3 regions of the Photobacterium damselae subsp. damselae genome follow, and region 1 is predicted to be linked to each of the others. Evidence: predicted binding sites of a transcription regulator. Region 1 holds the regulator's gene; each other region holds the start of a gene.
The links. The regulator CRP, encoded in region 1, controls carbon source genes, mostly activating them, when cyclic AMP is high. The targets are predictions, from matches to a motif close to TGTGANNNNNNTCACA.
Positions count from the first base shown of each region.

Region 2: a site for CRP is predicted at 7,459-7,474, ahead of recB (exodeoxyribonuclease V subunit beta). Genes of this name have one in related genera too.
Region 3: a site for CRP is predicted at 5,384-5,399, ahead of WAX86_RS06225 (NupC/NupG family nucleoside CNT transporter). Genes of this name have one in related genera too.

Region 1 is NZ_CP146970.1:3,026,291-3,037,020, reverse strand. Features, by position in the region: gene WAX86_RS13965 (ExeM/NucH family extracellular endonuclease) at 1-325, shown strand, start outside; gene WAX86_RS13960 (aminodeoxychorismate/anthranilate synthase component II) at 425-1,009, shown strand; gene WAX86_RS13955 (aspartate aminotransferase family protein) at 1,354-2,574, shown strand; gene astA (arginine N-succinyltransferase) at 2,679-3,698, shown strand; gene astD (succinylglutamate-semialdehyde dehydrogenase) at 3,709-5,172, shown strand; gene WAX86_RS13940 (DUF1338 domain-containing protein) at 5,203-6,009, shown strand; gene WAX86_RS13935 (hypothetical protein) at 6,111-6,293, opposite strand; gene crp (cAMP-activated global transcriptional regulator CRP) at 6,451-7,083, opposite strand; gene WAX86_RS13925 (OsmC family protein) at 7,470-7,874, shown strand; gene WAX86_RS13920 (phosphoribulokinase) at 7,924-8,793, opposite strand; gene WAX86_RS13915 (YheU family protein) at 8,927-9,142, opposite strand; gene WAX86_RS13910 (hydrolase) at 9,183-10,184, opposite strand; gene WAX86_RS13905 (ABC transporter ATP-binding protein) at 10,336-10,730, opposite strand, start outside.
Region 2 is NZ_CP146970.1:2,675,954-2,686,683, forward strand. Features, by position in the region: gene argA (amino-acid N-acetyltransferase) at 1-670, shown strand, start outside; gene WAX86_RS12070 (DUF5993 family protein) at 776-931, shown strand; gene WAX86_RS12075 (disulfide bond formation protein B) at 942-1,493, shown strand; gene recD (exodeoxyribonuclease V subunit alpha) at 1,562-3,685, opposite strand; gene recB (exodeoxyribonuclease V subunit beta) at 3,678-7,343, opposite strand; gene recC (exodeoxyribonuclease V subunit gamma) at 7,637-10,730, opposite strand, start outside.
Region 3 is NZ_CP146970.1:1,376,628-1,387,357, reverse strand. Features, by position in the region: gene asnS (asparagine--tRNA ligase) at 1-99, shown strand, start outside; gene thiM (hydroxyethylthiazole kinase) at 165-971, shown strand; gene thiE (thiamine phosphate synthase) at 996-1,607, shown strand; gene WAX86_RS06235 (GGDEF domain-containing protein) at 2,015-3,109, shown strand; gene WAX86_RS06230 (EAL domain-containing protein) at 3,106-5,172, shown strand; gene WAX86_RS06225 (NupC/NupG family nucleoside CNT transporter) at 5,471-6,670, shown strand; gene WAX86_RS06220 (enoyl-CoA hydratase/isomerase family protein) at 6,866-7,624, shown strand; gene WAX86_RS06215 (amino acid aminotransferase) at 7,768-8,958, shown strand; gene WAX86_RS06210 (hypothetical protein) at 9,008-9,313, opposite strand; gene WAX86_RS06205 (hypothetical protein) at 9,511-9,912, opposite strand; gene WAX86_RS06200 (DUF2982 domain-containing protein) at 10,213-10,730, shown strand, end outside.

The sequences.
Region 1 (10,730 bases):
CGATCCCGTTATTATCAGTCTGCGTTATAAAATGAAACAACCCGGCTTTAATCTCACTATTCACAATCGCAGCGAGCAGCCGATTTATCCGGTATTTGACCGCTGGTATTGGGATAGCACTAAGCCATGGTTATTCGGAGGAGACTCGCGTCACTATGACGAACAAGACAGTTTCTTAACATGGATGGGGATCTCAACGGGTGATAAGGTGCGCTTAAGTGTGCTGGCATACGGTGTGTATGAAGTCCCATGCGGTTATAGTCCATTAAAACTGACTGGTAAGTTAACCGCAGTGTATAACGGCGATCATTGCCGAATTAAATAGATAAAAAAGACAGTAAAAACATGAGGCAAGTTCAATTGGGCTTGCCTTTCTTATTTGCAAAGGCACAATAAGTCGACTTTGTTGTAAGAGCCTATAACCATGCTACTGATTATCGATAACTACGATTCGTTTACTTATAATTTGTACCAATACTTTTGCCAATTGGGTGCAGAAGTCAAAGTGGTAAGAAACGATGAGATCGATATAGCGGGTATTGAAGCCTTAAATCCCACTCATTTGGTGATCTCTCCCGGCCCTTGTACTCCTAATGAGGCTGGAATATCATTGGCTGCTATCCAACATTTTGCCGGAAAGTTACCGATACTCGGTGTGTGTTTAGGTCATCAAGCGATGGCACAAGCATTTGGTGCTACGATTGTTCGGGCTAAACAGGCGATGCATGGTAAAACCTCACCTATAACTCATACCGACCAAAGTGTGTTTCATGGCTTAAATAACCCTCTAACCGTCACCCGTTATCACTCGTTAGTGGTGCAAGCCGATACGCTTCCAAGTGAGTTTATGGTAACAGCATGGACCACTACCTCAGATGGTAAGCGGGATGAAATTATGGGGATTTGCCACAAAGAGCTGGCTTTAGAAGGGGTTCAATTTCACCCGGAAAGTATTTTGACACAACAAGGCCATCAACTGCTCGCCAATTTTCTTCGTCGTAAGGCGTAACAACAATACTGAGTGATACTGCTTTCACTCATCTAGGGTAGAGACTGAGAAAATAAGGGGCTCAGTCTTTTTGAGCTCGGATCAACATCACATTTGCTGCATTTTCCTTTCTGCATAACCTCTCATCTTTCTATGCAAACCCATCAATAATATCTGCCTATTTATTTGATTTAGTATAAATTTGAATAAAAATACTTCATTGTTTCACTGTTTTGATGCATAACTAAGCATAACGTTTGCGATTAAAGAAACGTTATTGAGATAAAAAGAATATTCTGCGCTTGGAAATGGTTAAAAAAATGTAAATACTAAGGTTAACCCCTTAATCACAAAAGGAAGGTGTGATGATGGCTGAAAACAAAGTACAACGTAATGTGTTCGACCAGGTGATGGTGCCTTGTTACTCACCGATGGCGATGATCCCTGTTCGTGGTGAAGGTTCCCGAGTATGGGATCAAGACGATAAAGAATATATTGATTTTGCCGGTGGTATTGCCGTGAGTTGTCTTGGTCACTGTCATCCTTCTTTAGTTCAGGCTCTGACCGAACAAGCGCAAAAACTGTGGCATTTAAGTAATGTGATGACAAATGAGCCCGCTTTAGAGTTGGCTCAATTATTGGTTGCTAACACGTTTGCCGATAAAGTGTTTTTTGCTAACTCTGGAGCGGAGGCGAATGAAGCTGCGCTCAAATTAGCAAGACGCTATGCTGTGGATCATTTTAATACTGATAAAGACCAAATCATCGCATTTAAACAGGGGTTTCATGGTCGAACCTTCTTCACTGTGACCGTCGGTGGGCAGAGCAGTTACTCCGATGGCTTTGGCCCCAAACCGCAAGCGGTAATCCATCTTCCTTATAATAATCTAGATGCTCTATCGCAAGTTATCTCCGATAAAACCTGTGCCGTTATGATGGAACCTCTACAAGGCGAAGGTGGGATCATTTCACCAGATGCTGAATTTATTCAAGGTGTACGTGAGCTGTGTGATAAACACCAAGCCTTACTTATCTTTGATGAAGTGCAAACGGGTAACGGTCGTACTGGTTCTTTATATGCTTATCAACAACTGGGGGTTACGCCAGATATTTTGGCCACTGCAAAATCATTAGGAGGTGGTTTTCCTATCGGTGCGATGTTAACAACCGAAGCTATCGCCCAGTCAATGAAGGTTGGCACTCACGGTTCGACATATGGTGGTAATCCTCTAGCTTGTGCCGTTGCTAAAGCTGCGATCAGTGAAATTATTAAACCTGAATTGTTAGCTGGCGTGAAAGAGCGTGAGTCATGGTTTAAAAAGGGGCTCGCAGATATCAATCAACGTTATCCTATCTTTCAAGATATTCGAGGACATGGCTTACTGCTTGGCGCTGAATTAGTCCCTGAATGGCATGGCCGAGCTCGAGATATCTTATTGGCAGCCGGTGAGCAAGGGCTACTGGTTTTAGTGGCAGGTCCTAATGTGGTGCGCTTTACTCCCTCTTTAGTGATCAGCAAATTAGAGGTTGAACAAGGATTGGCTCGACTCGAACAAGCCATTGCTCAGCTTTATCAAAATCACTAGCTTAGCCATAATTTGAACGGCTCATATAAGCATGGTTGGCATTGACCATGCTTTGCTAAAGAGCGTCATCTCTGCATACATCAATGAGCATAGGAGGGAATATTATGCTGGTTGTTCGTCCTATATCGGTTCAAGATTTTGAGGCACTAAAATTATGTGCACAAGAGTCTGGTCATGGGTTTACTTCTCTACCTGTTAATGATGAGCTGTTGCAACGTCGAATTGATAATTCAGTACGCAGTTTCAATAAGAGAGTCACCCAACCTTGTAGTGAAGGTTATTTGATGGTGGCAGAAGACAGTGAAACGGGAGAAATCGCTGGGACAACAGGGATTGAGGCGGCCATTGGTTTAGACGTTCCGTTCTATTCTTATCACATCAGCAAAGTGGTGCATTCATCGCGTAAACTCAATGTGCACAATGTGGTGAAAGTACTGACTTTTGGTAATAACTACACAGGAAACAGCGAGCTTTGTACGCTCTTTTTGCGTAATGAGTGGCGCCAAGGTTTGAATGGTCGGCTGTTATCAAAAGCGCGTTTTATGTTGATGGCAGAATATCCTGAACGGTTTTCTGAGGTGGTATTTGCTGAGATGCGAGGTGTTTCTGATGAGCATGGGAACTCACCATTTTGGCACTGGCTTAAAGAACACTTTTTTTCAATAGATTTTACTCAAGCTGATTATTTAACGGGGATTGGTAAGAAAGGGTTTATTGCCGATCTGATGCCCAAACTGCCTATTTATGTCAATTTACTTAGCCCTGAGGCCCAAGCGGTGATAGGCCAAGTTCATCCTCAAACGCTTCCAGCCTTAAAACTTTTAGAACAAGAGGGGTTTTGTAATCGAGGTTATGTCGATATTTTTGATGCAGGACCTACCGTTGAATGTGATGTTCGTAATATTGAATCGGTACGTCACTCGCAACGGGCAAAAGTGAAAATTGGTGAGCCTAGTTTGCGCCGCCAGTATCTTATCAGTAATACCTCATGTAAAGATTTCCGAGCCGTTGCCGCACCTCTATCATTTGATGAGGAAAACCAAACCGTGGTGTTATCTCAGCAAGTTGCTGACGCTTTGCGGGTTACGACAGGAAACAGTATTCGCTTTGTTGCGCTAACTTAAGGAGGCGACAATGAGTCAATGGATTGCAGGACAATGGATAGCAGGGCAGGGAGAGACTCATATTTCTCTCAATCCTTATACTGAACAAGCAATATGGCAAGGAAATGAAGCCACTTACGAGCAAGTTCATCAAGCCATTGAAGCGGCAAGGGTTGCTTGGTTAACATGGCGTAACCGAGACTTTTCTGAGCGACGAGCTTATGTTGAACGCTTTGCTCAATTGATTACCGAACATCAAGAGCAGCTCGCTTACACCATCGCTGAAGAAACTGGTAAGCCGTTATGGGAAACCAAAACTGAAGTCAGTGCAATGGTGGGGAAGGCGGCCATTTCGGTACGAGCTTATCAAGAGAGAACTGGGCTTTCTCGACAACAACAAGGGAACAACACTATGGTGTTACGCCACCGACCTCTTGGTGTAATGGCCGTGTTTGGGCCTTATAACTTTCCCGGTCATCTGCCAAATGGTCATATTATTCCAGCACTTTTAGCTGGCAATACGGTGGTGTTTAAACCTTCAGATCTGACGCCAAAAACCGCAGAAGTCACAATGAAATTATGGCAGCAAGCTGGATTACCTGATGGCGTAATTAACTTAGTTCAAGGTGGCCGAGCAACTGGAGAAGCTCTAGCCCAATCTCCACTGATTGATGGGTTACTTTTTACGGGTAGTGCGCAAACTGGCCATTTACTTCATCAGCAATTAGCGGGACAACCAGAGAAAATGCTCGCGTTGGAGATGGGAGGTAATAACCCACTGATTGTAACTGACTTGTGCAGTGATGATATTAATGCAACCGTTTATACCATAGTGCAGTCAGCATTTTTGAGTGCAGGTCAGCGCTGTACTTGTGCCCGTCGACTGTATCTCCCTATTGGTGATAAAGGTGATGCTTTACTTGAACAACTGGTTAATGTGACCCAACAACTGCATGTTGGTGACCCATTTTCCGCTGAGCAACCTTTTATGGGGCCGCAAATATCAAGTGGGGCTGCAGATAAAATACTATCGGCTCAAGCATATTTAGCCACGTTAGGTGCTGAGGTACTCCTAGCGGCTAAGCGAGGAAAAGGGGCCATTATTACCCCTGCTATTTTGGATGTAACTAAGTTAGTTACGCTTCCAGATGAAGAGTACTTTGGCCCTTTACTGCAAGTGATTCGCTACAGCAGTTTTGAGCAAGCGGTCGAATTGGCCAATCAAACTCGATATGGCTTATCTGCTGGATTGATTTCACTGGATGATGGGCAGTGGGACTACTTTGTTGCCAATATTCGAGCCGGTATTGTTAATCGTAATCGACCATTAACCGGAGCCAGTGGCAGTGCTCCATTTGGTGGGCTTGGTGCCTCTGGCAATTTACGTCCGAGTGCATATTATGCCGCGGATTATTGCGCCTACCCGATGGCCTCCGTTGAAGGGGATGATGTCGAATTGCCTGAGCAGTTACTTCCCGGAATTGTGCTACCTTAAATAGAATCCAAGTGATATCAAGGAGTCGATATGGAGCGAGCCCAATTGTTATTTTCCCAGTTGTGGCAAGATTACATTACCCGGTTATGTCCTTCTGCTGAGAAAGTTCAGCAGTTGCTGACAGAAGATGATCCTCTGATGAACGATCATATTGCTTTGCGCACCTATAACTTGCCTCGTTGCGGGTTAGATCGGGTAGCTGCAGCTTTTATCGCGGTAGGATATGAGCCAAAAGGTCAGTATAAGTTTGAGGAAAAGAAACTGTATGCTGAGCACTTTGAACATCCAAATCCAGTTTTGCCCAAGGTTTTTATTAGTGAGCTCCAGTTAGGGCAGTGTTCTAGCCAATTACAACTGTTGGTACGCAAACTGTTAGACCAAGTTCCCCATGGCTATTTTTCTAACTCAATGTTTTTATCCCAAGGAAGACCGTGGACGTTGAGTTATCAAGAATATCAAATGTTAGCTCAAGAGAGTGAATATGCAGCTTGGGTAGCGGCCCATGGTTTTGGCGCTAATCATTTTACCGTCAGTATTAATCCACTGGAGCAATTTACTGAAGTGGCGGAAGTGAATCATTATCTGACTCACAATGGTTTTGCGATTAACCAAGCTGGTGGCGCAGTAAAAGGTAGTGCTGCATTAATGTTGGAGCAATCTTCAACCATGGCAGATAAAGTTATGGTGGAGTTTAGCGATGGGAAGCAGCTAATACCGGGTGGTTTTTATGAGTTTGCTAAACGATATCCGATGGCAAATGGCGATCTCTTTTCTGGATTTGTAGAAGCTTCAGCCAATCGTATTTTTGAAAGCACTTACCAAAGTAATGAGAATTGATGAGGTATTAGCTTAGGTTGGTAGTATTTGGACGACTGAGTATGATTTAGGTGCGGTGGCGTTTTCCGTACCTAAATCATTTGGACTGAAGTTAATTAATATTAGCGTTCAAGAGGGGTTGCCCAATAAGGCGTTTCTTCGCTAAATGATCGAGCTTGCGGCGGTTGCTGAGAGAGAAGATAGCGACGGGAAGTAAATCCTGTCATTTCTACAGTAGCAGGAAGATCCATAATGATGGCGGTTGCCGGACTCTGTCCATGGTCGGTGAAGCGTTCAATATCCATATATCACACTCAATGCTTAAATTATTGGTTCGCATTAACTGTAGCAAAACTTTTCTTTGCTGCAAGTGAAGAGTCTGTGACAGTGGTGGCTATTTAGGCACAAAAAAACCGCATAGTAGAATATGCGGTTTTTTTTGTATCTCGTGAGCTATAAAGCTTAACGAGTACCGTATACAACGATGGTCTTACCGTGAGCAGAGATTAGATTCTGCTCTTCTAGCATTTTCAGAATACGACCCACTGTTTCACGAGAACAACCAACGATTTGGCCGATTTCTTGACGAGTGATCTTAATCTGCATACCGTCTGGGTGAGTCATTGCATCTGGCTGTTTAGCCAAGTTTAGCAATGTCTGAGCGATGCGACCTGTTACGTCAAGGAATGCAAGGTCACCCACTTTTTGGCTAGTCACTTGTAGACGACGAGCCATTTGCGCTGAAAGACGCATTAAGATATCTGGGTTCACTTGAATTAGTTGGCGGAACTTTTTGAAAGAGATCTCAGCAACTTCACATGGGGTTTTAGCACGAACCCATGCAGTACGCTCTTGACCTTCTTCAAATAAGCCTAGCTCACCAATAAAGTCACCTTGGTTTAGGTAAGACAGGATCATCTCCTTGCCTTCTTCATCCTTGATTAACACCGCAACAGAACCTTTCACAATGTAGTAGAGAGTTTCTGCTTTCTCACCCGCGTGAATCAAAGTGCTCTTTGACGGGTACTTGTGAATGTGGCAATGGGAAAGAAACCACTCAAGAGTTGGATCTGTTTGAGGTTTACCTGGAACCATATTTATAACTTCCTCTGCATTTGTTGCCTAACAACGCATTCCTTTTAAGTCTAAGGGCCAAAGGACTACTCGTTGACAGGGTATTCATATCGCTGCAATTTGCAAGCTTCTTTGAATAGTTACAGAGTGTATCCTTTTTCTTTGGGTTTTTCTTGATATTAATCTAACGGAGTCGCTCATTTTGTACTCATAAGTGTGCACATGATCACACCGTTAGCAGTTAATTATAAATTGCTTAATATTTCATCACAAAACTTTGGTTGAAAGTGTGCTACAAGTCATACTTCATTTTGCGACGCTGGCTTAAATTTAGAGGTTTACACCTGCTGTTTTATCATCAAGAATGAGGTTTAAAACGTATATTCTGTCTGAAAATGGAGTCAAAGATGCAGTCACGAGTGAAATGGGTTGAAGGGATGACGTTCTTAGGTCAATCAAGCTCAGGCCATAGTGTTGTGATGGATGGTAATGGTGGTGATAAAGCGCCAAGTCCAATGGAATTAGTCTTAATGGCAGCAGGTGGTTGCAGTTCTGTTGATGTGGTTGAAGGATTAAAATCAGCAGGACAAAAAATTACAGCTTGTGAGGCTCAAATTTCAGCGACTCGTCGTGAACAAGCGCCTCGTCTTTTTACACAAGCTAACTTACATTTTGTGGTGACAGGCGTTGATCTTGATGAAGCATTAGTCGCTCAAACTGTAGCTAATTCTCTAGAAAAATACTGCTCTGTCTGCTTGATGCTAGGTAAAGGCGTTGAGTTGACTCACTCCTACCAAGTGGTTGCTGCATAAGCTTTGTTATAACTATGGCGAGAATCTTTATCTCGCCATACGGTTTTCTTTAGCCTATTTTTCCTTTTTCGATCAACTGCTGTAATAGTGGTCGCATGATCAATTCCATCGCAAATCCCATTTTACCGCCAGGTACAACTAAGGTGTTATGGCGAGACATAAAGGCACCTTGGATCATTGCCAATAAATAGGGGAAATCGACATTTTTCAGCCCACGGAAACGGATTACAACAAAGCTTTCATCGAGTGTTGGTATGCCTTTGGCGCTAATAGGGTTTGAGGTATCAACCGTGGGGACTCGCTGAAAGTTGATATGGGTTCGAGAAAACTGAGGGGTGATATAATTGAGGTAATCATCCATCGAGCGAACGATAGATTCTGTGACTGCTTCTCGTGAATGGCCGCGATCTCGGGTGTCACGGACTATTTTTTGAATCCACTCTAAATTTACAATGGGCACCATGCCGATCAGTAGATCCACATGCTGAGCAACATTGATATCACCATCAACCACACCGCCATGTAACCCTTCGTAAAACAGGAGATCTGTGTTCTCTGCCAGTTGTTGTTTAGGGGTGAACGTTCCAGGCATTTGATTATAAGGAACCGCCTCATCAAAGGTATGAAGATAACGACGATACTCCCCAGAGCCATCTTCGCCATACTGCTTAAAAAATTGTTCAAGTAGGGGAAAGTCGTTGGCTTGAGGCCCAAAATAACTGATATGTCGACCTTGTTCTTTTGCTTTACGGATTTCGACATCCATTTCAGGACGGGTGAAACGGTGAAAGCTATCACCCTCAAGCCATGCCGCTTTAATGTTCATCATATTAAACATTTTACGAAACGCTTCTGAAGTCGTTGTCGTACCGGCTCCTGATGAACCAGTGACAGCGATAATGGGATGTTTGGCTGACATAAGTTCCCTGCATATCCTTTTGCTATAGTTGGCTATTTATTAACAACATGTTAAGGAATATGCAAGGAGAGGGGCTTTTTTTCGCTGTGATTTGCCACAGCACGCATATAACAGAAGAAATTTATTTTCGCTATCAGCAAAGTTGAGAGCGCAATTTAATATCAACAGTCTCATGAAGCTCAGAAAAAACAATGACCGCTTCACCATGTTCTAATTGTTGACGAACATGAGCCACTTTATCTGCAAGGCTTAACTCTTGTTCGCCATAGTCGGTTCCTTCTCGCAGAACAAAATGTTCAATCAAGTTGGTGAGTGTCTCACTATCAATTTGTTGCCAAGGAATAATCATTACAACTTGCCACTAAAGAAAACATTAGCAGATTATAGTATTAAACCTGACTACCATGCGATGATTGTTTGTTTAAGGCTAATTGCTCCGTAAACCAGACTGGAATTGTTTTTTCTAACCACATTTTAGGTTTTAAGAGACTGCCTGTAACAAAACCAACATGACCACCGTGTTGATATAAGGTGTATTCAATATGCGGTGGTAATGACATGGTTGGAATCACCTCATCGGTCATAAAGGGATCGTCTTTCGCATGGATGAGTCTCAGAGGTGTCGATACTTGAGCAAGATATTGCATGCCACTGCACTGTTGGTAGTAATCATCTGCATTCTGGAACCCATGAAGGGGGGCTGTGACCAAATCATCAAATTGGCGCAGTGACGTTATCTGTTCGGCTTGCTGCTTAGTAACTGGCATTGTATTGCCACCACGTTCAATTTTTCCGATAAGACGCTTTTTTAATGATCCTAACAAATAGCTGCGATAGACCTTAGAAAAACCTTGCTCAATTCTGCCAGCGCATGCTTGTAATTGCAGAGGTGCGGAGACTACCTGAGCGGCGGTAATACCACTATTTTCCCCGGTTTGAGCCAGATAATTTACTAGCATATTTCCGCCCAGAGAAATGCCAACAGCAAGCAGAGGTTGGTTTGGAAAACGGCGCTTTAGATGTTGAATAAAAAAGTGGGCGTCTTCCGTTTCCCCTGAGTGGTAAAAACGGTCTTGGCGATTAAGTTCATGGCTGCAGCCGCGAAAATGCATCATCACCCCAAGCCAACCATGGCGTTTCGCTGCATGCAATAAACCATGGGCGTATGGGCTGCGAATACTGCCTTCTAAACCATGAAATAACACTAAAATGGGCTTATCGGGAGCTATATTATGGGGCGACTCTGTCCATGCGATATCCAGAAAATCCTCATCAGGAGTCTCAATACGTTCCATCTCTGGTGTGAATTGGGGGTTGCGATGGATAAACCGTGGCAATAAGGTTTGCAGGTGTGGATTAGCAAGGCCAAAGGCGGGTGTAAATGTCATCATAAAATCTTATCCTTGATTTCGACGAGCTAATGATAGCACGTGAAGATGACTCACAGCTTAATCTATTGCACAAAGGTATTGTCAGATTGGCATAAAAATGCCCAAGAAAGTATCCTGGGCATGATGTTGTTTTGTTGGTAGATGTTATGGTCTAACTTTCACCACGAAATTCAGCTTCCATCGCTTCGAGTTGTTCTTGGCGATCCATCCAATCCATTTCCACATCATCTAGCTCACTTTTGGCATCGCCTTGACGCTTCAATTGTTCGGCTAAACGCACTTTGTTTTCCGCATTATAGATACTTGGATCAGAAAGTTCGGCTTCTGCCTCACTGATAATTTGCGACAGTTTTTCTATTTTTTTATCTAGCTTCTCAATTTCTTTACGCAGTGGTGCCGTTTGTTTGCGGAACTCTGCTTCAAGACGTTTTTGCTCTTTACGGTTAGCGGCGCTGTGTTCTTTAACTTCATCGCCTTCCTTATTACCTTGAAGCTCACGACGCTCAATACGTTGTTGTTCAGTTAACCACTTATGGTAATCGTGTA
Region 2 (10,730 bases), 350 kb from region 1:
GGTTCATTCCGAACTGCTACCTAATGAAGCTGAATATTGCCTGGAACAATTAACCCAACAACAAGCAGATAATACAGGAACCGCCCGCTTTCTTCGTGGAGCCATTACTGCATGCCGAGCCGGCGTTCCCCGTAGTCACCTCATCAGTTACAAAGAAGATGGTGCATTAATTCAAGAGCTGTTTTCTTTGGACGGAATTGGAACCCAAATAGTAATGGCCAGTGCAGAGAAGCTTCGGAGTGCAAGTATCGATGATATTGGTGGTATCTTGGATTTAATTCGCCCATTAGAGCAAGAAGGAATTTTGGTCCGACGCTCTCGTGAACAACTGGAGCAAGAGATCAACCAATTTACCATTATAGAAAAAGATGGTTTGGTTATTGGCTGTGCTGCTCTATACCCTTTTCCTGATGAGCAAATGGCAGAAATGGCATGTGTTGCTATTCACCCTGACTATCGTGATGCAGATCGTGGCGTTGTACTACTTCAACGGTTATGCCAACAAGCCCGCAGACAGCAACTAAAACATTTATTTGTATTAACAACCCGTAGCCTGCACTGGTTCTTAGAGCAAGGTTTTGTTGAATCGAATATCGATGCATTACCTGTAGCTAAAAAGGCTCTGTATAACTTTCAGCGTCGATCTCAGGTCCTCATGATAAAGCTGTAAATAAACTGAACAAAATGTAACAAAATTAGCAATATATTATTAATACGCATACACTCATAATCATCAGCTTTAACATTAAATAATAATTAAGGTTACAAAACTGCTATGATGAGCTTAATTCTATTGGTTGTATTTTGCGCAATGCTCAGCGCTTATCGCCACAAAAAATCACTGAGCTATATTTTGTTTACCCTTGCTGTAGTTTTAGGTCTGTTCTGGTTCCATCACCATGCAACAGATTCACTCAGTATCTTACTTTAAGGAGAGCATGATGAATCATAAACATATCACTCTCCTTAATATTTTGGGTCTGCTGGGTATTACTGCGATACTCTTTGGCGGTGTAATTTTACAAGTTGCATGGAATGAACTTCCTTGCCCGCTGTGTTTATTACAACGTATTGGATTTGGTTTAGTCATGTTTGGCTTCATGCTTAACGTTATTTATGGTACTCAACAGCGCCATTATGGGATTATTCTAATTGGAGCCCTCTTTGGTGCCGCGACAGCCCTACGCCAAGTATCCTTACATGTTATCCCAGGTACGCCCCCCTTTGGTTCAGCCATTTTAGGTTACCATTACTACACATGGGCATTTATTATTTTTGCACTTACTGTGTTTGGTGTTGCTGTCCTACTCCTACTTTGGAAGAAAGAGTGGCAACAAGATAACTATCAGATATCAGCTTTAGGCCGCACAGCCTGCTTATTAGCAATGGCAACGGTATTGATTAATGTTATTTCAACCTTTATTGAGTGTGGTCCATATCAGTGCCCAGATAACCCGGTTAGCTACTGGCTCCTAAATCTACTCAACTCATAGATAATAAAAACGTCAACTTCATCGCTGACAGTTGACGTTCTTTTCACAATCCTAAAATCAAACCATAGTTAGCTAAGTAGATGACTCAATCCACTGGCTCGCAAGGTTTTCGTACGAATACCCCGAGCCATCACCTCTTGTTGGCCATACAGATATAAACGCGCTTTTGCACGGGTCACTCCGGTATAGACTAATTCTCGAGTTAAAATAGGACTGTAATCTTTCGGTAAAACCATCACAGTATCAGCAAACTCCGAGCCCTGTGACTTATGAATGGTCATAGCATAAACCGTTTCATGCTCAGGTAAACGACTAGGTAAAAAGCCTTTTACTTCGCCATCTGACATTTCAAAGTAGACTTTCATTCTTGGGGTTGAACCCGGTGCAATATCTGTATTTGGTTCAAGCATCGCAATACCAATATCACCGTTATATAAACCTAAACCGTGATCATTTTGACTGATCATAATAGGTCGGCCAATGTACCAAGTTTCATCACTTTGCTTAATCTTACCAATACGACCTAATTCATGCTCAATCCGTTGATTTAAGCCAACAACACCGAAGTCCCCTTCCCGTAATGCGCACAGCAGGCGAACTTGAGCAAAGGCTTGTAAAACCTCTCGAGGTGATTGTGATTGCTCTATGGCATCGAGATAATTTCGATAAAACATCACAATTTGATTGATCATACTTTTGTAACTGTCAGTCGATAATGGATAAAAATTAATATCTTTAAATCCTTGCTGCCACACTGCTTGAACTTTATTTTCTCGACCACCATTGATCGCTTTTGCTAACTGGCCAATGCCCGATAAAGCATGGAAACGATAACTTTTTTGTAGCATACAGAGACAATCAGCAACCACATTCGTCTTGCTGGTATTGCTGGAAAGATCAAAGCCCGTTAACTGACTCAACACCTCAGCTTGTTGCTTGCTATAACTTAGAGCCGAGAAAGAGCAGATATCCCCCAGTACCGCACCCGCTTCAACAGACGCTAGCTGATCTTTATCGCCCAATAAAATTAATTTAGCGTGAGCTGGCATCGCTTCTAACAATCGAGCCATCATAGGTAAATCTACCATTGAGGCTTCATCTACTACTAGCACATCTAAGTGAAGCGGATTACCTTTATGATGACGAAAATCCACACGCCCAGGAATCGCCCCAAGTAAGCGATGAATCGTACTTGATTGGGTTGGAATATGCGCTTTTATCTCATCGGTCACAGGCAGTGATTTCACCGCATTGGTAATCGACTCGGTCAAACGAGCCGCAGCCTTACCCGTAGGAGCCACCAGCATAATATTAGGAATATGCTGCGGATTTTCCATCACCAAAGCCGCCAACAGCTTGGTTACCGTAGTTGTTTTACCCGTACCTGGGCCACCAGAAATAACCGCAAACTGTCGGGTTAATGCTACCGCAGCCGCTACTTTTTGCCAGTTTAAACAAAACGAAGATGGCACAAGCGTATCAAGAACCTGTAGATCCGAGATAGTTTGGGCTTGAGCTAAAACGGAATCAATCTGCTTCCAATCTAGCTGTGATATTTTATCGGCAACGATATCGAGCTTATCGATCACTTCCAATCGACGGGCTTCTTCACTGTCTACTCTTGTTGTTTCACCCAAGCGTAATGCTTGTAAACTGCTAAGTAGATAGTGATAAACTCGAGGAAACAATTGATCTAAGTTCTGCTGCAGTTGATCAATATGATGTGATGATAACGCTTGAGCTGCAGTATCCACTCCCTTAGCCGTTGCCATGGCTAAGATTCGCCCAGCGACACTCTGTTCAAACTGCCAATAGCGATTAAGATACAAACGTCCGTCACTTAATACTAATGGCGTTGGCTGACTACCATCAGACACGGCATGGGATTGAATCAGCGCTTCTGGCCAACATTGAGGATGATGTAATGCCTCAGGTAACAGTTGAACCACCTGCTGCGCCAACTCACCATGTAAACCAAACATTCCCATACTTTGCTGATCTTCTGCCGTTAGCGGCAAACAGACATGACCTCGTCCCAACTCACTACTGAGCCAAGCTGAAGCAAGTGAGACTAATTGTACTACCTCTGGCGTATCAATATTGGTCACTGAACGAGCCATAAATTTGGCAAATTGAGAATCTATCGCTCGAAGCACACCCTGCTCAGTTAAACGATCCAACATATTAAGCATGGGATGACTCCTGTTTGTTCTCAATTAACTGCTCAAGCTCAGTAAGCAGTTCCAGACTTGGCTTGGCGTGAAAAATACCACTATCTTCATTGGCTTTCACTCCACGTAAAAAGAGATAATACACGCCACCAAAATGCTGCTCATAATCGTAATCCGACAAGCGATTTTTTAAGAAACGGTGTAACGCTAGTGCATAAATTTGATACTGAAAATCATAGCGGTGATCGCGCATCGCCTCTTTTAGCATCTCACCTCGATAAAGCTCTGGATCATCACCTAAGTAATTAGATTTCCAGTCTAAAACGTAATACTTTCCTTGGTATTCAAACACTAAATCGATAAAACCTTTTAACATACCGCTAACAGTCGCAAATCCTAATTCGCCTGCTTTGGCTGATAATTCATCATGACGAGCTAGTGCTTTATTAACCAAACGAGATGAGAGTAACTCAATCGGCAACATAAACTCCATCTCGGCTAAACGACGGTTAGCACCAATTTGCCCCAATCGCAGCGCTTGTCCATCTAAAGGACACTGCATAACATCCACAATTAGTTGCTGCAAAATAGGTAACCATTCCGGCTCTAGATTTTCTAACCGTAATAGCTCCAACAAAATCTGTCGCGTCTCATCACTATCAGCAGATGTTGTAAATTCGATCTCTTCAAAAATGGTGTGTAAAAACGTACCCGGACGCGCCCCTTTCGGGAAGGTATAGATAGAACGCTCAGGCACTAACACAGGTTCGTCATCGGCTTTATCTTGCGACGAATCAACGTCAAATCCCGGCGCTTCAAACGAGGCGTCATGGTGCTTGTTACCTTGTTTTACCAACCCTGAATAACTTGTGATCCACCAGTTACGTTCAATATCACGCTGAAAACGACTTGCAACTAACTCTTGAGGAATTTCTTCATCAGCTTGCCAAAGCTCTGAGCTACACTTAGGAGGTTCTGCTATGGTCATCACTTGGGCGTTAGTTTGCAGCAGATTCAGAGCCGCAGTAAGATCGGCAACACCGCCTTCTTTACCATTTTGAACTAACCAGCCAATGGCACAATGGTGTAATCCGGTTGGATCTTTACGACTCATGCCATTACGAACAGGAGCCATTCCAATATAACAACCATACACTGCTCGGGTTAGGGCTACATAAATCAAACGTAAATCTTCAGCCAAACGTTCTTGTTCAGCTAAAGCCATGCTCGCCTCATCCCCTTTTACATCGAAAATTGCCTGCTGGGTTTCTTCATCATGATATAACGCACGATCAACGGCTCGATAACCACAAACAAAGGGTAAAAAGACTAAATCATATTCCAACCCTTTGGATTTATGGATAGTAACAATTTGAACTAAATTACGGTCTGACTCTAAGCGCAATTGCTCTTCATCCAGATTACCATTAGGCGATTCAATGCGCTCAGCCAACCAACGAATCAAGCCATAGTCACTATCAAGCGTTTGGCTGGCTTGTTGCAATAACTCACCAATATGCAAAATATCAGTCAGTGAACGTTCACCACCATTATGAGTGAGTAACCGCTCAGCTATTTGATGCTTTGCAATCACATGGCGTAACATCGGCAATACCCCACGGTTTTGCCATAAGGTACGATAATCACGGAAAGCCCCAACCCAGCGTTCCCATTCATCTTCTTCTTGGTTTAATCGATCAAGTTCGGTTGCGGTTAACGCAAAAAAGCTTGATGCTAAAGCCGCACGTAAGGTTCGCTCATTTTCCGGCAATAAAACCGCTTGTAGTAATCGCTCGATATCTGCCGCTTCAATCGATGAGAAAACACTATCACGATTAGAAAGATAGACACTGGCAATACCTTGTTGAGCTAATACTTGGCGGATCATTGCGCCTTCACTGCCCGTTCGTACCAATACCGCAATATCGCCAGCTTGAATTTTGTTTTGCTTACTGCCATTAACAAAATGGGCTTTATCTTGTTGCGCCAAAGTCAAAATACGCTGAATTTCGCTCGCGGTTGCTTCAGCCATTTGCTTGTTGTAATCCCCTTTACTGATAGGGGCAGTTGGCGCTTCCTCTTGCGCGAGCCAAAACGTCAGAGCTTTTTGGTCTACGCCATCGAGTATCCAACCTCGTTCTGTTGCCTTAGAGCTATGATTTACAGCAGCAAATGGAATATCGCTATCATAAATAAAGGGTCTATCTGGTGTTGCAAAAATAGTGTTCACCGCCGCGATCATATCGGCACTGGAACGCCAGTTCGTCGCCAATGTGTAATGAGCACTAACCTGACGACGAGCTTGAATATAGGTAAAAATATCGGCACCACGAAACGCATAAATTGCCTGTTTCGGATCACCAATCATAAACAGACCAGATGGTCCCCTTGCTGCATCACTGTCAGAACCCTCAGATAAATTCTCATCTTCTACAAGAGAGCTATGGCCATAAACCGTATTAAAAATATAGTATTGCAATGGATCCGTATCTTGGAATTCATCGATCATGGCAACTGGATATAACGTCCGGATTCGCTGTGCTAATGTGGATGCTGAAGCGTTATCATTGGCTTGCAGAGCTGCGGCTAATTGGGTTAAGAGATCATCAAAAGAGAGCCATCCTTTGCGCAATTTCGCTTCTGCTAACAGTTCGCGGCACGACGTAATTGCATCAGCTAAAACAGGGTCTTTAATATTCGGTGGATTTTGTAATAGCTCCCCAATAGCTCGAAATGCTTCATGCTCTGGCACTTCACCTTTGCTGGTTTTTTCACGCAATACCGTTTGATCAAATTTCTCTAACGATTTCGGTAATTGATAACCGTAAGTCGCACTTTGTGCCCATTCACCTACCTCTGCTAATGCCTTTGGTAAACTGGTTTTGGTATAGCTACGTTTATTAACCCCAGAATTGGCAATCAGATCATGAAAATCCCCTTCGCCCTCACGCCACAATTTTTTAATGTGCTCAATTCGACGAATATTTTCTTGATGTACATTTTCTAAATTATCACTCAGCGTTGGAGCCACAATCTTAACCGGCGCTCCAGATAAAAATGGATTGATCTCTTTTAATAACGCCTGTGGAGTTTGCCAAAAGCTACGAATCTCTCCAGCTAAAGAGCGTGAAAGAGGATAGAACTGACGACGCCAATAGTCAGCCACTACCTGTGCTCGTAGTTGACTCTCTTCAGTGACAAACTCATTGGTAAATAGACTGCCCGACTCAAAGGCATTTTGTGTCAACATTCGTTGACAGAAACCGTGAATGGTATAGATCGCAGCCTCATCCATCTGACGTTCTGCTTGCAATAAGGTAGCTGCAGCCGCTTTATGATCAGCAATATCTTCTAATAAAGGAGCAATTACAGGGTCTGAACTGTTTCCGCGAGCAAACGCAATACGAGCATCATGAATACGACGACGAATACGGTCGCGCAGCTCAGCCGTTGCCGCTTCGGTGAAAGTTACCACCAAAATTTGATCGACCGTCAACGGATAAGGAAATCGACTCTGCTCATCACCGTGGCCCAACAGTAAGCGCAAATATAAGCTGGCAATGGTAAAGGTTTTTCCTGTACCTGCTGAGGCTTCAATTAAGCGACTACCATGTAGAGGAAAGCTCATTGGATGGAGCACTTGCGGCTCTATAGTGGTTAATAGATTGTCTGGCGTCATGACGTATGCTCTAAATTAGGAGATCAAATCGATGCTAAAAATTCGCAGCGAAAAATAAATCAGTTTTGTGATCAATAGCTTATAACGTTAAATTGATAGAATAAGCCAAGCAAGATGAGAGATCTTTCACGGTTTACAATCGTGCTATTGCGTACTATTCGCGGCACGAAATCAAGGTCACCTCTGGACCTGTGGCCGTACGGCGAACACCCTACATCAATAATGATTTGCCGGCGGCCACCCTACATTCAACTCCAATCTTACTTGCTTATCCCCTTGGTTATATGGCTGTTTTATTTAACTTCACTCAATTGTGAAATAGCAGGCTTTAACAGTTTCTCCGCCATTTCATACACTTCTTGAGCAAGTTCTTGTGACCATTCAGGCCATACACGGGCGATATAATGGTTGATCCCTTCACCATCAAACATATAGCCACCGTTAAACCCTTCTGCCATTTTATTAAATATTTTCTCAATGCTGGCTTCGTCAGTTAACCAATTTCCTTGCTTATCTCGCCCCGCTTCAAGTCCAGCTAATATTGTGCGAGGGAAATACGGCAACGGTTGTACAAGTCCTTGGAAATAGTGCTCTAACAAAGCTTCAAGTTGCGGCATTGCGACTTCACGAGAGAGTGGATTAAAAACCAGATGCTGATCGACACCGATCAAATGCGTTGACTTTTCGATCCCTGCACAAGCTAAACAAAGGTGCTCGATCCAACCACTTAAAATATCGTTGCTGCGGATCTTACCAGGGCGATAGCGAATTAATCCTTGTTGATAATATTGCTTTAACCACCCTTGAAGTTGCACTTGTCGCCCTGCTATTGATACCAATAGATTCACTTCTACATCAGGTTGCTCATGATCCATCAACTGAACCACTTTCTCTGCTAATTGCTCTATCTGCGCTCGCTCTTCCAATAAGGTTAATTGGCCAAACTCAGCTAACGGTAAGCCACCAGCAGCATTTTGATAAGCAGTAAAGCGTTCAAACAATTGGTCTTTAGTCAGTTGCCCTTGAGAAACTTGGGTCATTACTTGATGATTTAAAAATTCACTTAATAAAGCTTCACGTACCTGATAACGTCCTAACCCATCTAAAGAGAACGGCTCATCATCAGCTAATGCACCTTGGCTTGGGTCAAAGAAGACTTTTAACCTGCGATTAAAGAAATATTGCACTGGTAAGCGCCAAAAACGCACTAACTCCGATAGCTCAAGTAGTTGAGGTATATGCGGTGTCACCAATTCGGGTTCCAGTGGTTGCTGATAAAAGTGAGAGGTTATTATCTGCTCACGATTTGCAGCGGGTAACCACTCAGCAGCAAAGCTTGGTTGCTCCCCTAAAAAGGCTTGAGGGCTAAACGGTGTAAGTGGATGCGTATAAATACGTGATTTAACTAAGCGCTCTGCGGAATCATCAGCAGTTAAGGCTTCATCACCTTCTAAACAGTAACCTTGACCGCAATATTCAAGTAACTCACTAACCAAAACTGATGGCATTTTTTCACTATTATCTTGAATTGAACGGCCCACATAGCTGATATAAAGCTTCTGCTGCGCCGATTGAATCGCTTCTAAAAATAGGTAACGGTCATCATCACGACGAGAACGATCCCCAGCTCTATGATCATGACTCATTAAATCAAAACCTTCAGGCGCAATAGAGCGTGGGTAAACACCATCATTCATCCCAAGTAGACACACCACTTTAAAAGGGATTGAACGCATTGGCATCAAGGTACAGAAATTCACTTGTCCGGCAAGAAAACGTTGACTAACTCGCTCACCAGATAACTTACCCATTAAATAATCGCGCATTACAACGGGGGTGATCTTTTCACCAAATCCCGCATCATCAAGCTGTTGTTCAAGTTGCTGCAATTTATCACGGATAAGATGAAGAACTCGCTCACCTTCTAACTCAACGCTAAAGAAATCATCCAACAACTGATTAAGTATTAAGGTCCACTCGGTAACACCTTGCTCTTGAGCTAACTGCATCCGGTAATGCATTAACTTTTCAATAAACAAGCCTAATTGTCCTGCAAGAACCGCATCCATTCCTTGTACTTCATCATAGGCCAGTGTGCCTTGATAAAGCCCTAATTCTTGCGGCATTGCATAACCTAATAGCATGCGTTGCAAACCAAAAAGCCACGTATTTTGTTGCTGTTTCGGTAAAGAGAACTCACAAGCGGTACTGTCGTCCAATCCCCAACGAATTCCGACTTCTTCAATCCATTGTTTAATCTGCTCAAAGCTATCGGCATTAAAACCAAAACGAGCCATTACAGCGGGAACTTCAAGTAGTTCTAACAATTCAGAAGCTTGGCAACGACTTTCCGGCAAGGCAATAAGTTTTAAAAACGCCAGTAGTATCGGGTTTTCTTGGTCAGCACTGCGGTCAGAAATAGAAAATGGAATATAGCGATCGCCTGGAGCATTACCAAATACGGCCTGAATATACGGACTGTAGTTATTGATATCTGCCACCATCACCACGATATCGCGAGGCGTCAAACTTGGGTCCTGCTCCAACATAGCCAAAATATTATCGTGTAATACTTCAACTTCACGCATTGCAGAATGACAAGCGTGAATGGTCAAAGAGTGATCTTGGCTATTAATTGCAAGTTTATGGTGACTGTTTTCAGTTAGATGATCTTGAATACGATCTTCAAGATTTAAAATATCAGCCTGAATGGCATGGAGCAGTGAGTCATGCTCAATATCAACAAAGGCTTCAACGTCAAACGCTTCCAGTTCTGACATAAGATATAAGTTATCTCGTCCCAACTTACCTAACGAGGCCAACAAAGTATTGCCAACCGATGCTTCTTGGGTTTCATCAAAGACATTGTCATCCACCGAGCCTTTTAATGGGCTAACTTGAGCACCTAGCTCACTGTGTTCCCCTTGAACCTGTAATTGCTGACGGTGTTTGGCCGCCAAGCGTGCAATATATTTACGATCGCGAACATCGCCCCAGTAATGACGACAAGGATTAGTAAACATCAGATGAACATCAATGTGTTTGCCAAGTGCTGCTAATGCGTCCAAATAACGTGGCGGTAATGCAGAAATACCAAAGACAAAAAGACGCTTTGGTAAGCCTTGCGGTAATGCTGTACCCGTTTGACTGTAATTCTCTAAGGTCTCAATAAAATGTTGGTACAAGTTAGCACGGTGATATGGCGACTGCCCCAAGCTTAAGGTGTGATCGTACAGAGCTTGCCACAATAAGGGTTGCCACGGATGATCTGCACAAATCTCAGGGTCTATCTCGCCCCCTTCCCAAGCTTGAATCCATTCTGGGCGATATACCAAATATTGGTCAAAGATATCGGCTATCTTTTCAGCCAATTGATAACGCTTTTGT
Region 3 (10,730 bases), 1.6 Mb from region 1:
GGTCTAGGCTTTGAGCGTCTAGTTTCTTACGTAACTGGCATGGGTAACGTACGTGATGTAATCCCATTCCCACGTACTCCACGTTCTGCAAACTTCTAATAGTTTGGAATGATAAAAAGGCTGCTCTGTGCAGCCTTTTTTGTATTTGATAAAAGGAAATAGGCATGGAGCAACACGATTATCACTCTCTTATCATTCAATCTCTTGCAACGCTAAAACAGCAAAAACCTCTGGTCGTCAATTTAACTAACTATGTGGTTATGAATAACACGGCCAATGCCTTACTTGCTATTGGAGCCTCCCCTATCATGGCCCACAGTCGTGATGAACTGGCTGAACTCATGGCGATTTCTGGTGCTCTTGTCATCAATATAGGTACCTTAGATAGCCATTGGATACCACGGATGCATTTTGCTATCGAACAGGCTAATCGTTACAACAAACCTGTTGTTATTGATCCTGTTGGATGTGGAGCAAGTCAATTACGAACCCAAACCGCTCAAGATTTAGTTGCCCTTGCTAATAACGTTACCATTCGTGGCAATGCATCAGAAATTATTGCATTAGCCGGCCACACAAGTAATAGCAAAGGCGTTGATGCCCAAGACTCTACAGCTCAAGCTTGCAGTGCTGCAAAACAACTTGCTCAGCAATATCAGTGCAGTGTTGTTATCTCTGGCGAAACAGACTATATCGTAGATGCTGAAACTACTGTCACCATCACAAATGGTCATGCCATGATGCCACATGTTACAGGAATGGGATGTACTCATACCGCATTAACGGGTGCATTCGCTGCCATTGGAGAGACAACAGGAGTAACAGCAACGGCACTCTTAGGTATCGCAGGGGAAATTGCAGCAAAAAACTCAGCAGGCCCTGGCTCTTTACAAGTTAATTTACTCGACACGCTCTACCAATTAGATAGCGAGATCATTGAACACCGATTACGCTTATCTGTAATAGTCTGAGTATATTCATCATGAGAGGATGATATGCATAATTACCGTTTATACTTAGTAACTGATGAAAATCAGGATATTGAAACCCTTAAATTTGTCATAAAAGAAGCCATTGCAGGTGGCGTAACTATGGTTCAATTAAGGGAAAAACATGGCAATGTTCAAGAGTTTATTCACCGAGCACTTGTTGTTAAAGCTCTACTCATAAATACGGGTATTCCACTCATCATTAACGACCGTGTTGATGTCGCGCTAGCTGTTGATGCAGATGGTATTCATCTTGGACAATCTGATATGCCCGTTGCGATTGCACGTCGCCTATTAGGTAATGATAAGATCATTGGTCTGTCTGTTGAAAACAGCCAACAGCTCGATGAAGCACAAAATCTACCAATCGACTATATTGGGTTAAGTGCAATCTACCCAACACAAACTAAAACAGATACCGTTTATTACTGGGGAATTGATGGTCTTAAACAAGCCGTCGAGACAACTTCCCTGCCTATTGTCGCCATTGGTGGTATTAACGATAAAAATATAAGCAATGTATCGGCGACAAAAGTAGCAGGTATCGCGCTTGTCTCAGCAATTGCGCATGCCAAATCACCTAAAGAAGCATGTATTAAATTACTTCAAAAGATGTAATACCCATTGAAAAATTCACAAAGAGAATAAATAAATACTACCGAGGAATTACATTATGATAATTCCTCTATAATTAATATTTTTTATTAATGCCACAAAAAATACTCATCTTATTTTATACCTCCCATTATTGAATTGCGTTCAATTAGGTATAAACTGCCTTGCTTCTTTTGCTACCCGACTCTAGAAGAATGAATCAAGATTACCAACACAGCCTTACTCAATGTAAGCTATTTACCTTTTTCAAAATCTGTATTGTTAGTCTATTTCTGTTTTCACTGGCTTATCAGGGTTACAATGTATACCGCATAGAAAATCTACAGCAAACAATTATCTCAACATACCAAGAGCTATTTTCGATCAGTCGTCGATTTTCTTCGTATTACAATAATGCTGAAGCTGAAAAAATGAATTCTGGCACCTATGAAAAACATGGTGTTAGTATCATTGTAAATCAAGAATCAGAAGTTAAAGCTTTATCTGAAGGTATAAAAAAACTAAAAATTGAGCTAAACCGAGTAGCACCAAATAGCATTTGGACTATAGCTGTTCTTGAAAATCCTGCTCTTTATGGGCACTTTGACCCATTACGCCAAGAATATCGTGAAGGTTACGCTACCTATACAAAAAATTCTCTTATGAATCGTATCGTTCGCATAGAAGGCATCGAAGATACATACAAGCATTTTTATGGTTGCAACATCAAAATGACCGATAGTTATCTTGAGCAAGGAACTAATAAAGCTGTACGTACTATTTATTACCCTATTTATAATGATAAAAAACTAGAATCAATTCTAGCTATTGATATTAAATCAGATCTAATTAGTAAAATAATCAATGGCTATAACAAAAATGAATTAACTGTTATCAACAATAACAATAAAATTCATAATATATACAACGTTAAATTTTTGATCCCTTGTGCATCAAATCAACCTATTGTTATAGGAATCAATTATATTGATATACTTAAGCGTTCATCTATGCTTGCTTTGGTTTTTTCAACAATAGTTTTTATATTTTATCTTAGTGTTGAAAATAAAACGCACTTTTTGCAAAGAGATAAAATGACAGGATTCTACCGTCGAGATTTTTATGAAAATAAACTCAATAAATTAGATAATTTCTCGATGTTAATTATTGATATCGACAATTTTAAACAGATCAATGATACCTATGGGCATAAAAAAGGTGATGATATTATACATTACGTTGCCAAAAGGATTCTTGACAATATTAGACAAAAAGATATCGCTATCCGTTGGGGCGGTGAAGAGTTCATTATCATATTTAATTCTATGGATTGTTTATCCCTTTACTCTCGTGCGGAATATATACGTAACTTAATCAGTAGAGATCCTATTTGTGGATTAGATGTAACCATATCTATTGGTGGATTATGTGAGCAAGATACTACCTTTACTGAATCTTACAGACGAGCCGATGCTGCTTTATACGAATCTAAACATAATGGAAGAAACCGAGTAACCATTGTATGATCAAGTACTTTTTATCTGTTAGACAAGAGACCAACTTACAAAAATTAGGTTATGTAGTACTGTCGTTTTTTCTCGTACTGGGAAGCTTCGAAGTTTCTGGTTTTTCATACAGTAACATTACATCTATTCAGCAATTTTCTCTACCATCAGGTGTTATGGTTGCATTAGTGTACCTACTTGGTAGTTCGGCGATAATGGGAACTTTTGCTAGTTTACTTTGTTACTATACTTTCTTTAAATATATTGATAGCGGTGCAGCTTATGTTTATACATTAATATTAACAATTACATTAATTCTATCACTATCATTTATTAAATGGGTTAGATACCATAATCACTCGACAAAGTTGATTTTCGGATTCTTTGTTTTCCTATTTCCAGCACTATCATCTTTAACGTTAATAATATTTACACCGGACTCTTTCCGTTTTGATTTTACACTAAATTTATTCCTTGCAGATTCAATCAGCATTTTATTATTGTCACCTTTAGTCGGAACCTTATTCTTACTTATTTATAATAATAAAACTCTAAAAGAATATATAATTGATGATATTTCTGAAATAAAGAAAAATTTATTAATAAAAACAATATTAATTGGCTTTATCATCCTTGTTATGCTTTTGGGTGTATTACAACCTATTAGCTATATGGCTTATATCTTATTAATGCCACTATTAATTGTAGCTGTGGTTGTGATACCTGTTATTTGTCAAATTATATTAATAAATATAAGTTATTTTATACTATTAAGCAGTTGTTATATTAATAGTAACGATATTAACTTTATAAACAATAAATTAACTATTTTCTATATGATGGCAATCATTGTTTTTATCATACTTGATTTTAAAGTCAGCTTGAAAAAAGAAATTAAAGATCATAAAAAACATGTTTTCGTTGATACTTGCAGTTCTCTCGGTACGTATCAAAAGCTAGAATCAGACAGTCAAAACAAAACAGATTTTTTAATTGCAGCGATTGATCTTCAAAGCTTATTTAAGTTTCCGATAAAAAAGCGAGAAACAATTATCATTATGATAGCAAAATTGCTTAAAGAAAAGACAAGTCTTTATGAATCTGCTTATCTTCTTTACGACTTATCATCTTTGGTCATTTTATTAGATGATAATAGTCGAGCGCTATCAAAGCTAAAATCATTTAGTGACATAGTGAATGATACTTTGGAACAGCACAATATTAATTACAAACTGGGTAAAGTATTTTATATGCGCTGTGAAAACTATACTCGCCTAAAAGTTGTGATTAATCATTTACATATTAATTCAAAATTGGCAGATCCCTTATCGGAACAAAAGCTTATCAACTGTGACAATAATGAGATTAATGATTATATCTCATTTCTAAGCTATATCGATGACAAGCAGATCAATATTGCTTATCAAAATTATTGCTCTACTCAAGGAGAAGAACGCTGCTTTGAGGTATTATCACGTTTTAATTTTAACAAAAACTTTTTAAACCCTGAACGCGTATTTACCTTTGCCAAGCGTTTAAACCGCCTTGAAGCTTTAGAACAAAAAGTTAGCAGAAAGGCCCTTAATCATATAAAAGAGCTGCCAGAATCTGACTATCAATATGCATCAATTAATTTTTCACCTGACTTTTTATGCTCAACAAGATCCATCAATTATTTCATAAACCAATTGGAAGTTTTAGAAATTTCACCTGATAAAATCTGTATTGAATTAGTTGAAACAGGAGAAATTGAAGATGTTACAGCGTTAGTTGATAATCTTAATCTACTAAAGTCCATAGGCGTAAAAATTGCCCTTGATGATTTTGGCAAAGGGCATGCAACTTATGAAAAGTTATTTAACTTACCTATCGATATTGTAAAAGTTGACGGCTCATTAGTCCGTTTTTGCGATCAAGATTTAATGAAACAACTCATTATTGAAAATGTATGTAAGATTTCATCAATGCGTAATATTAAAGTTGTCGCTGAATGTGTGGAAACACTTGAAGAAAGAGAGATATTAGAACAATTAAATATTGATTATCTTCAAGGATATCTGATTCACAAGCCTGCACTATTTTAGTATCTCTGCCTAAAAAACAAGCATCTTAGATTTACAAGGTGCTTGTTTTCCCCTCAATAACTATGAAATCACATTCATTTATAATTAAGAATATTAAATCTCAATAATATCTATTGCGTAAATTTTCATAATAAAATGCATTCCTTTAGCGGCAAATCTCTCAACAGAAAAGATTAAAACAATGTTTTATAACGATAATTTGATTTGATTTTGCGATAGCAATCACTTTATTCTGTGCGCCAATAACTCAACATGCAGTCATAACATGATACATATCGCTTAATGAGAGCAATTTTCAATGCACTACTTACATTTTGTCCTTGGCTTAGTTGTGGTTGCCGCACTAGCCTTATTAGCAAGTAAAGATCGAAAGAGTATTAAACTTCGTTATATTGTCCAATTATTAGTCATTGAAATTGGTCTAGCTTATTTCCTTTTAAACTCATCCGTCGGCACAGGGTTTGTTACTACATTAGCAGATGGCTTTGACCACTTAATGAGTTATGCAGCAGAAGGTACGAATTTCGTCTTTGGTGGCCTAATCAACGACAGTCAATTTGATTTCTTCCTTCAAGTGTTGATGCCTATTGTTTTTATCTCTGCTTTAATTGGTATCTTACAACATACAAAAATCCTTCCAGTTGTTATCCGTTTTATCGGTTTTATCCTTTCTAAGATTAACGGCATGGGTAAACTGGAATCTTTTAACGCAATCAGCGCATTAATGGTTGGTCAATCAGAAAACTTTATTACCTATAAAGATATCTTAGGTAAAATGTCTGAGCGCCGTATGTATACGTTAGCAGCAACAGCGATGTCGACTGTATCTATGTCCATTGTTGGTTCATATATGAAATTAATTGAGCCTAAATACGTTGTTGCAGCACTGATTCTTAACATGTTCAGTACCTTCATCATTCTTTCGGTTATTAACCCATACGATCACGAAGCCGAAATTGACTTTGATGACATGATGGTAGTTGATGAAGAAGAAGAGAAAAAACTTACTTTCTTTGAAATGTTAGGTGAATACATCCTAACAGGTTTTAAAGTAGCAGTAATTGTAGCAGCGATGCTAATTGGCTTTATTGCTATCATCACTATGATTAACCAACTATGTAGCCATGCCTTTGGTATTAGTTTCCAAGATATGATTGGTTACCTATTCTACCCTGTTGCTTGGATCTTAGGTATTCCGGCCCACGAAGCACTACAAGCAGGTAGTATTATGGCAACTAAGTTAGTGTCTAACGAGTTTGTGGCCATGATGTCGCTACAAAAAGTGGCTTCTCAATTATCAGCCCACACAATTGGTACTATCTCTATCTTCCTAGTTTCTTTTGCAAACTTTAGCTCTATCGGTATCATCGCTGGTGCGGTTAAAGGGGTAAACGAAGAAAAAGGTAATATGGTGGCTCGTTTCGGTCTTCGTCTACTGTACGGTTCAACATTAGTTAGTATCCTATCTGCAATGATTGCAAGCTTAGTACTAGCGTAATTATCAGCAACTTTCCTATCTTCCAAAGCGTGCTTTTTTATAAGCGCGCTTTTTTATTATTTAAACTCCCCAAACCATGTGCTCTATACCTCAAATCCTTCATATCCTCTATCTAACCAAATAAATCCATCTACACTTATAGACAACCTAAAATCTCTACAATGCTGCTGCTCTGTTTTTTATGAGGCAATAAATATGGATATTCAATTATCAATAGACAATGGAATTGCACAATTAACCCTAGATAGGCCGCAAACCTATAACGCACTCACGCTCAATATGTATCAAGAACTAGGTAGACACTTTATAGAGCTAACGAACAACCCAGAAGTTAAGATTATTATTTTAACTTCAAGTAGTGATTTCTTTTGTAGTGGTAATGATATGTTTGACTTTCAAACGATTGGGCACTGCTCAGAGCAAGAGATTCAAAAACATCGCCTTGATATCGAAAGCTTTATGTTTAATTTTATCAATTGCTCTAAACCCATTATTGCCGCTGTCACAGGGCCAGCAATCGGGATTGGAACAACTCTACTGCAATATTGTGATTATGTTGTCGCAAGTTCGCACAGCTATTTTCAAACCCCTTTTACCGCATTAGGTCTTTGCCCTGAATTTGGGGCCAGTACGGTGCTAGAAAAGCTCGTCGGTACCAGAAAAGCGCGAGCGATGTTACTATTTAGTGAAAAAATGACTGCAAATGAAGCACATGAGCTTGGATTTGTTAATGCAATATCAGCTAAACCGATCAAACACAGCTATGAGATTGCAGGACAATTGCAGCACCTCTCTATCAATGCGATAACTCACTCCAAGAGAATGTTAAAAGATATTCAATATCATAACCTTGAAGAAACCATCAAACAGGAAAATGATTTAATCTTTCAGCTTATTCAACAACCCGATGCTCAAGCACGAATTGAGAAATTTATCGAGAAAAGTCGAAGATAAGAGAGTGTGTCGTTACAAAATAATCACAAAAAAGACCAATAAGAAATATTTATCAAGATAATTTGTTGCAAAATCTTGTCAATCTTCCATGTATAGAGGTATAAAGGAAAACGACCTTTTTACTTTTTGCATGGAAGATACTGATGTTTGAAAAAATTTCTGCAGCACCAGCTGATCCTATTCTTGGTTTAACTGAAGAATTCAAAAATGACCCTCGTGTTGAGAAAATTAATCTTGGCGTAGGTATTTATAAAAATGAACAAGGCCAAACACCTGTTCTTGCTACCGTTAAGAAAGCAGAAGCTATCCTTCTAGACAAAGAAACCACCAAATCTTACCTCAGCATTCCTGGTACTCCAGAATACGGTCTAGCTGTACAACAATTGCTGTTTGGAGCAGATGCAAAGCTTATTGCAGATAAACGAACTAAAACGGCTCAAGCTCCTGGTGGTACTGGCGCACTTCGAGTGGGTGCTGAGTTTATTAAACGCCAATTAGGTGATGTAACAGTATGGATCAGTAATCCGACATGGGCTAATCATCATGGTGTATTTGGTGCTGCAGGTTTAGAAATCAAAACATACACATACTATAACCCTGAAACGAAAGATATTGATTTTCCTGCAACCCTTGCAGACTTAAACCAAGCGAAAGCAGGTGATATCGTTCTATTCCACGGCTGCTGCCATAACCCAACCGGTATTGATCCAACAGCAGAACAGTGGCAACAACTGGCCGATCTTTGCAAAGAGAAGCAATTGCTACCTATGTTTGATTTTGCCTACCAAGGCTTTGCTTCAGGTGTAGAAGAAGATGCTCAAGGCCTTCGTCTTTTTGCCGAGCAATTGGATGAACTACTCATTGCGAGCTCTTTCTCTAAGAACTTTGGTCTGTATAACGAACGAGTTGGTGCCTTTACGCTTGTTGCGAAAAATGCCCAAGAAGCAGAAGTCGCTTTTAGCCAAGTTAAATCTATTGCACGCGTTATTTATTCGAATCCACCAGCCCATGGTGCTGCTATTGTAACGGTGATTCTAAATGACCCAGAATTACGTGCTGAATGGGAACAAGAAGTGGCAGAGATGAGAGATCGTATTCAAGAAATGCGTACTCTATTTGTTGACACATTAAAGTCTCTTGGCATTGACCGCGACTTTAGTTTTATTGAACAACAAAACGGCATGTTCTCTTTCTCTGGCCTTAACAAAGAGCAAGTGCAGCGCTTAAAAGATGAGTTTGGTATTTATATTGTTGGTTCAGGCCGTATTAGTGTGGCAGGAATGACAAAGGCGAATATGATGCCATTGTGTCAAGGTATTGCGGCTGTTTTATAGCGGTAGTTAATTATAATAATGAGGATAGTCGTTTACTTTTAAGTAGCGTCTATCCTGATTTATCTAACGGCAACACATTACAAAACAACTCTCTTTCAAACTGTCGCTCTAAATGCTCTTTCCATGGCCTATCTGATATTGGCACTAAATAGAATTTTTCTCGATGAGTATCCGTCACAAAGGCCATGCCATGACGCATTAATTCGTAGTGGATATCGTTAATAAAACCTAGTGTGAAATTTTGCCTACCCGTTAACATATTAATGTCTTCACGCGTTAAGCTGACCCCGACCTCTTCTTCGGAAAATCGATGCCTTAACCAATCAGCAAACTCTCTTGCACTTACCATTGTCATTCGGTAGCCCCCATAAATGAGCTCATCTTTTTGTTAACTATCTATAATTTATAGTCGAAAACAGAGAGATTTTCCTAAACAAAATAAGATAATAGTCGAAAGAATCAAAGTGATATGAATTGAATTGCTTAGAGATAAGCGAAGAAAAAGATAAGAGAGATACCCGCCCCTAGATATGGAAGCGGGTGAACAGAAAATTAAGCGGCTTTGTATAGCACTTTATTTCCTGACAGCTGGATGCGCTCAACAAGGTTTTCTTCAACTAGCTTCTTTAGTGCGCCAGTTGCCCAAGATGCGGCTTTACTGTCCTCTTGACCAGCTTCAAGACCAATACCTTTAGGGTTGATACCATCAGTATTTGCTTTCACAATATCCAAAACTTGTTGCTGCTTTGGCGTTAAGTTTACTGATGTTACGACTTCAGACTTTGCTACTTCAACTTTCGCAGAATCTTTTTTCTCTACAGTTTTTGCCGCTGGCGCTGCTTTTTTCACATCGGCTTTTGGCGCTTCTTTTACAGATACTGTATCTGCTACTACCGTTGCTTGGATGCGTTTTTGCAGTTTAAGCTGAACTTTACGTTTGTGAGAGATTCTCATTAAATTTCCTACTCCGTTGCACTACTTTCAGTCACCACTGAACCAGCGGGTAAAATCAAGGCGCGTTTTATATCAAGTATGTCAGGGGAATGCTAGTAACTGCTCAAATATAGAGCAAAAAAAGGCAACTTATCTTAAATATTGATGCATATTTCTCAGATTTTTACTTTGTTGATATACATACCAAGGCACAATACTGAGCAAATATTAACCATTACAAATTGAAGCAACTCTTTGCCAAACGTCTATTGTTCTTCCAAAATTATTAATATACGTAAGACAATGAAAAGAGGCATATAGATGAGAACAACTTATATCTGTTCACCGAAGCTTTCTTCATATTCACACATGACGATCATTGCGGTTGCATTAATTATTGCATTTAGTGCCTTGATATACTTTGTTCCAGGAATAAACATCAGCCTTATTGCTCTGATCTTTTTAGCTATTTTTACTCTCATTGCACTCTATAGCCTCACACGCTCTCCCTCTGTTATTTTTTCATTAACCTTTATGCATATGCAATTTCATAGCCATACAGGAGGTTGGTTGATTCAATGGAACAATGTGCAGGCTGTAGGTATCGCCACAATCGAAACTCAAGGGTGGCATCATAAGATCCCTTGGATAGGAATTAGATTGAAAAATTACGACCAATTTCTTAACAGTATTTGTTTAAGAACTGCGAGTAAAATTATGACAGAACAACGGGATCTTCTGCTTATTGCCTATAAACAAATTCAATCTCCGCAACACGAACTGGAAGATATCTTATTTGATGATAGTGTGTACATCATGGAGGATGGTAAAGAATTAAC